2 regions of the Mycobacterium malmoense genome follow, and region 2 is predicted to be linked to the other one. Evidence: predicted binding sites of a transcription regulator. Region 2 holds the regulator's gene; the other holds the start of a gene.
What was found. The regulator LexA, encoded in region 2, represses DNA repair genes until DNA is damaged. The targets are predictions, from matches to a motif close to CGAACANNTGTTCG.
Positions count from the first base shown of each region.

Region 1: ruvC (crossover junction endodeoxyribonuclease RuvC) is a predicted target of LexA. The motif match lies at 2,059-2,072, and genes of this name have one in related genera.

Region 1 is NZ_CP080999.1:2,022,949-2,026,350, reverse strand. Features, by position in the region: gene ruvB (Holliday junction branch migration DNA helicase RuvB) at 1-880, opposite strand, end outside; gene ruvA (Holliday junction branch migration protein RuvA) at 877-1,467, opposite strand; gene ruvC (crossover junction endodeoxyribonuclease RuvC) at 1,464-2,042, opposite strand; gene K3U93_RS09550 (DUF4178 domain-containing protein) at 2,245-2,862, shown strand; partial or broken gene K3U93_RS24820 (DUF2617 family protein) at 2,873-2,956, shown strand; gene K3U93_RS09545 (YebC/PmpR family DNA-binding transcriptional regulator) at 2,976-3,402, opposite strand, start outside.
Region 2 is NZ_CP080999.1:1,892,900-1,896,301, forward strand. Features, by position in the region: gene K3U93_RS08850 (LGFP repeat-containing protein) at 1-874, shown strand, start outside; gene lexA (transcriptional repressor LexA) at 904-1,611, opposite strand; gene K3U93_RS08860 (LysM peptidoglycan-binding domain-containing protein) at 1,925-2,431, shown strand; gene nrdR (transcriptional regulator NrdR) at 2,590-3,054, shown strand; gene K3U93_RS08870 (peroxynitrite isomerase) at 3,082-3,402, shown strand, end outside.

The sequences.
Region 1 (3,402 bases), 130 kb from region 2:
CCGCCACGGCGAGCGTCGACACCCCGACCGGGCCGCCACCGAAGCCGCGGGTCAGCGCCGACAGCACCGCCCGGTCCAGCCGGTCGAGGCCCAGCTCGTCGACGTCGTAGACCTCTAACGCGGACTTGGCGACGTCGCGGGTGATCACGCCGTCGGCGCGCACCTCGGCGAAGTCGCGGACCCGGCGCAGCAGCCGGTTGGCGATCCGCGGCGTGCCCCGCGACCGGCGGGCGATCTCCGCGCCGGCGGCGGCGCCCAGCTCGATGCCGAGAATCCCGGCGGAACGCGCTAGCACCCGCTCCAGCTCGGCGGGCTCGTAGAAGTCCATGTGCGCGGTGAAACCGAACCGGTCGCGCAGCGGGCCGGTCAGCGCGCCGGACCGGGTGGTGGCGCCGACCAGGGTGAAGGGCGCCACCTCCAGCGGAATCGACGTCGCCCCGGGGCCCTTGCCGACGACCACGTCGACCCGGAAGTCCTCCATCGCCAGGTAGAGCATCTCCTCGGCGGGCCGGGCGATGCGGTGGATCTCGTCGATGAACAGCACGTCGTGCTCGACCAGGTTGGACAGCATCGCGGCCAGGTCGCCGGCGCGTTCCAGCGCCGGGCCGGACGTCACCCGCAGCGAGGACCCCAGCTCGGCGGCGATGATCATCGCCAGCGACGTCTTGCCCAGCCCCGGCGGGCCGGACAGCAGGATGTGATCCGGGGTGCCGCCGCGGTTCTTGGCCCCCTCGATCACCAGCTGCAGCTGCTCGCGGACCCGCGGCTGGCCGATGAACTCCCCCAGCGAGCGGGGCCGCAGGCTGCCGTCGATGTCGCCCTCGCCGACGGTCAGCGCCGGCGAGACCTCGCGCTCGTCCGGGTCGTCGAACTCGCTCATGTCGATTTCCCGAGCAGCGACAGGGCGGCACGCAGGGCGCTGGACGTCGTCGCGTCGTGCTCGCCGGCCAGCACCCTGTCGGTGGCCTCCTCGGCCTGCTTGACCGCGAAACCGAGGCCCACCAGCGCCTCCACCACCGGGCCCCGCACCGCGTGGCCGTTGAGCGCCGGCGCGGCCCCGGCCGCCAGGCCGCCCACCTTGTCGCGCAACTCCAGCACCATCCGTTCGGCGCCGCGCTTGCCGATGCCGGGCACCCGGGTCAGCGCAGCCACGTCGCCGTCGTGCAGCGCCTGCCGCAGCGCCGCGGCGTCGTACACCGCCAGCGTCGCCATCGCCAGCCGGGGCCCGACCCCCGACACCGACAGCAGCGTGAGGAACAGGTCGCGGGTGTCGGAATCGGCGAACCCGTACAGCGTCATCGAATCCTCGCGCACGATCATCGCGGTGATCAGCCGGGCCTGGGTTCCGGCCCGCAGCGTCGCCAGCGTCGACGGCGTGGCGTTCACCCGGTAGCCGACGCCGGCCGCCTCGATCACCACGTGGTCGAGCGCCACCTCGAGCACCTCGCCGCGCACCGAGGCGATCATCGGGCGGCCTTCGGCTTCGCCGCCAACGCGGCCCGGTGGGCGTGCCGCTGCCGGGCGGCCAGGGCGTCGGCCTTGGCTTTGGCCTCGGCCATCCGGGCGATCATCGGCGCGCGCCAACAGTGGCAGATCGCCAGGGCCAGCGCGTCGGCCGCGTCGGCCGGCGTCGGTTTGGCTTGCAGCGCAAGGATTTTCGTGACCATCGCGGTGACCTGCGCCTTGCCGGCGGACCCGCTGCCGGTGACGGCGGCCTTGACCTCGCTGGGGGTGTGGAAGTGCACGTCGATGCCGCGCCTGGCCGCCGCCAGCGCGATGACGCCGCCGGCCTGCGCGGTGCCCATCACCGTCGTCACGTTGAGCTGGGAGAACACTCGCTCGATGGCCACGACGTCCGGGCGATGGGTGTCCAGCCAGTACTCGACGGCGTCGCCGATGGTCAGCAACCGCTTGGGCAGCGGCACGTCCGACGGGGTACGCACCACGTCGACGTCCAGCGCAACGACCCGACGACCGCGCCCGCTTTCGACGACCGAGAGGCCGCATCGGGTCAGTCCGGGATCGACGCCCATCACCCGCATTACCCGCTCCTTCGTACGAACAGCTGTTCGATAGCCTAGCGGGTGGGGCCGACGAGAGCCGGTAGGACACGCGGCGGCGGGGCGCTTCTTCACCGCGTTTTCACAGCGTTCTTCGGGGCGCCGGTTACGGCTCCCGCCCCGGCAAAAGCTGTTAACTTAAAGCCCACATTCGCTCGGCCTCCACGGCAACGGAAGGGTCTGCGTGGGAACACTGCTGGTCGTGCTCGCGGCAGTCCTGTTCATCGCGTCCATTGTGGTGCTCGTGGTGGCTTTGCGGCGTCCACGGCAGGGTCGACCGGCCGAGGCCGGCGGCCGCCAGGATCCGCTTTCGTTCAACGCGGTGCCGCAGCTCGGGCCCCGCCAACTCGGGCCCGGCGCCGTCGTCAGCTACGGCGGGGTCGACTACGTGGTGCGCGGGTCGGTGACGTTCCGCGAGGGACCGTTCGTGTGGTGGGAGCACCTGCTGGAGGGCGGCGACCAGCCGGTCTGGTTCAGCGTCGAAGAGGACGACGGGCGCCTGAAGCTGGCGATGTGGGTCACCCGCAAAGACATTGCGTTGCAGCCCGGCGACCGGTACGTGGTCGACGGCGTGACGTTTCACGAGTCGGAACACGGCCGCTCCTCCTACACCACCGAGGGCACGACCGGCCTGCCGGCGGGCGGCGAGATGGAATTTCTCGACTGCACCAATGCCGACGGGACGGCGCTGCTCTCGTTCGAGCGCTGGGCCCCGGACATGCCGTGGGAGATATCGACGGGCAAGTCCGTGCTGGCCGGCGAGCTCACCGTCTACCCGGCGCCGCCACCGTCTGTCCCGTAGGACCGGGCCGGTGCCGCTCCATCAGCTCGCCGTGACCCCGGCGGACGTGTCCGGGGAACGGCTGGGGCTCGCGCTGCGCCCGGCGCCTGCGCCGCGCTTGCGATCGACGCGGATCACTCCTCGATTTGGGCCAGGATCTCGTCGGGGATGTCGGCGTTGGTGTACACGTCCTGCACGTCGTCGCTGTCTTCCAGGGCGTCGACCAGTCTCATGACCTTCTGGGCGCCGTCGGCGTCGAGGGGAACGGTCACCGACGGCTGGAACCCCGCCTCGGCGGAGTCGTAGTCGATGCCGGCGTCCTGCAGGGCGGTCCGCACCGCGACCAGGTCGCCCGGCTCGGTGATGACCTCGAAGCTGTCGCCCAGGTCGTTGACGTCCTCGGCGCCGGCGTCGAGTACCGCGGTCAGCACGTCGTCCTCGGTCAGGCCGTTCTTTTCCAGCGTGACCACGCCCTTGCGGGAGAACAGGTAGGCGACCGACCCGGGGTCGGCCATGGTGCCGCCGTTGCGCGTCATCGCCACCCGCACCTCGCTGGCGGCG
Region 2 (3,402 bases):
TATTCCGGTGCTGGTGCTGGTCGTGTTGTTGGTGGTGGTGGCAGCCGGGTGGCGCCGTCGTCGCTCGGCCCGTGACACCCCTGCCTACGAGCCCGAGCGCGGCGCGGATGCCGGCTACGAGGCCGCGGCCGACGGGCACTGGGGGCGCGATGACGCCGATCTCGCCACCGAGCACCTGCCGCTCGGCGACCTGCACCCCCCGGAACTCCAGCCGCCGCCGGACGCCGGGCCCGCGGCGCGGGTCAGTTGGAGCCGTGGAGCCGCCGCCGACCTGGCCGAGGACGTCGCAACCGCCGGCGCCTACGGCGGCGAGGCGCGGCCCGTATCCGAGGAGGAAAATCCCGACGCGGTGGACACCGATTCCATACCCGTCGTCTCGGAGGCCGAACTGTCCGAAGTCGGCTACCCCGAAGCTTCGGAGGAGGCCGACTACCTAGAAGCTGACTATGTGGAAGCCGACTATGTGGAGGCCGACTATGTGGAAGCCGACTATGTGGAGGCCGACGCTGGCTACGCGGATGACGGGTATCCGGACGCCGCTCCCGATGACACCGTCGTCCCGGTTGCCGTCGCGCCGGACACGCAGCCGAGAACCGGGCGGCACGCGGCCATCGACGCCGAAGATGACGCCGAAGACGCCTTGGAAGTGATCCCCGAAGCCGCCAACGCGGCACCGGGCCCCGCTGGGCGCCCGACAATCCACCTGCCGCTCGAGGACCCATACCAGGTGCCCGACGGATATCCGATCAAGGCCAGTGCGCGCTTCGGCCTGTACTACACCCCGGGCAGCGAGCTCTATCACGACACGCTCGCCGAAATCTGGCTGTCCAGCGAAGAAGTCGCGCAAGCCAACGGCTTCATCAAGGCCGACTGAGCCGCTAACGAACGCGCCGCGGCAGGGCGCTAGACCTTGCGAATCACCGTGACGACCTTGCCGAGCACGGTGGCGTCATTACCGGGTATGGGATCGAACGCCGGGTTGTGCGGCATCAGCCACACCTGACCGCCCGCGCGCTTGAACGTTTTCACGGTGGCCTCGCCGTCGATCATGGCCGCGACGATGTCGCCGTTGTCGGCGACGTGTTGCTGCCGCACGACCACCCAGTCGCCGTCGCAGATCGCGGCCTCGACCATCGAGTCACCCACCACCTTGAGCAGGAAGAGCGTGCCCTCGCCGACCAGCTCACGAGGCAGCGGGAAGACGTCCTCGACGGCTTCTTCGGCGAGGATCGGTCCACCGGCCGCGATGCGCCCGAGGACGGGGACAAAGGTGGGTTCCGGCAGGGCGTCCGAGCCGGCGACCTCGGTACGGACACCGGCCTCGGCGGCGGCGGTCTCCTCGGTGCCACGGACGTCGACTGCCCGGGGGCGGTTGGGGTCGCGGCGCAGGTATCCCTTGCGCTCCAGGGTGCGCAGCTGGTGAGCCACCGAGGAGGTCGACGTCAGACCGACGGCGTCGCCGATTTCCCTGATGCTCGGCGGGTAACCGCGGCTGGTGACCGACGTACGGATGACGTTCAGAATGGTGCGCTGCCGTTCGGTCAGCGATGGATCCACGGAACGTAATCGGCCGTCCGAGCCGGCCGATGGGGTGTCGTTGCTGTCGCTCATGCACTGAATGTAGCCGCATCGCAGCCAAGAATCAAACATGTGTTCGACTTGGCGTGTCACGGCCCGCAAAGGCCCTCGGCTGCCGCCGGACCGGCCGTGGCGGCCGGCGAATAACAAACGTGTAACTCTCGGCGATATCGGGTACTCGAGGCCCATGTCAGTGGTCGCACCGACCGGTTTGTCGGTGGCTTGTCGGTGGTGTGGTCTAGCGTTTCGCTCGTCCGACACGCTTCGCTCAAATGTTCGGGTTTCGAACACGCGAGCGATTATAGTCGAACACACGAGCGAGAATGAGTTGACCGGAGGAACGCAGATGACAATCATCCACACAGGCATCCACACAGGCCCACCGCTTACCGGCAGCGTTCGGCGCCCGGTCAACGGACCGGCGCTGGGCCTTCGGTCCGGTCGGGATGGGCTGGCGCGGTCTCGCAGGCCCGGCCCGTCGAGGCCGCCGGGCGCGCCACCGCGCTACCACGGCACCGGCGTCGCGATGTCCGTCGCGCCGCATCGCAGGCGGCCCGTGACGCTGGCGACGACTGTGGGGCTGGCGCTGGCCGCCGGGGCGATCACCCTGTGGCTGGGGTTGGTCGCGAATGTCGGCCAGCTGGTCAACGGCGACCCCTCGGGATCGGCCGCCCGCGTGCCCGACCGGCTCGCCGTGGTGCGGGTCGAACCCGGGGAGTCCCTTCAGGACATCGCCGCCCGGGTGGCGCCGGATCTGCCGGCTCGCCAGGTTGCCGAGCGCATCCGCGAACTCAACGACCTGAACTCGCCGGCGCTGGTCGCGGGCCAGACCCTGATCGCGCCCGTCGGCTGACGCGGTGTCTCGCGAAAACCGCTCTGCGTCAGGGCTCCTCGATCCCCGCGGCGGCGGGCATGCGCGCGTCGCGGTCGCATTGGCCCCGCCGGGGAGCGCGCGGGTACGCTCGTCAGTGTTCTGCGATAACCGGACGCCAGCGCGGCAAAGGAGCGGTCATGCACTGTCCGTTCTGCCGCCATCCCGATTCCCGGGTGATCGACTCGCGGGAAACCGATGAAGGCCAGGCCATTCGGCGCCGCCGGTCATGCCCCGAGTGCGGCCGGCGTTTCACCACCGTGGAGACCGCGGTGTTGGCCGTCGTGAAACGCAGCGGTGTCACCGAGCCTTTCAGCAGGGAGAAGGTAGTCAGCGGGGTCCGTCGGGCATGCCAGGGCCGCCAGGTCGACGACGATGCGCTCCACCTGCTGGCCCAGCAGGTGGAAGACACCGTGCGTGCCGCCGGCTCGCCGGAGGTCCCCAGCCACGAGGTCGGCCTGGCCATCCTCGGGCCGTTGCGCGACCTCGACGAGGTGGCGTACCTGCGGTTCGCGTCGGTATACCGGTCGTTCTCGTCCGCGGACGATTTCGAGCGCGAAATCCAGGCGCTGCGCGCGCACCGCAAGGTGTCGACCCCGAGCTGACGGGGGCTGAGTCGCTAGGCTGTCTTCATGTCGCCCGACTTGCACCCCGATCTCGAGGCGCTGGCACCGCTGCTTGGGACCTGGGCCGGTCGCGGGACGGGCAAGTACCCGACGATCCAGCCCTTCGAGTATCTCGAGGAAGCCGTGTTCTCCCATGTCGGGAAACCGTTTCTGGCCTACGCGCAGAAGACCAGGGCGGTGGCCGACGGCAAACCTCTGCACGCCGAGACGGGGTATCTTCGCGTGCCGCGACCCGGTCACGTGGAGCTGGTTCTGGCCCACCCGAGCGGCATCACCGAGATCGAGGTCGGCACGTATTCGGCGACCGGTGATCTCATCGAACTCGAG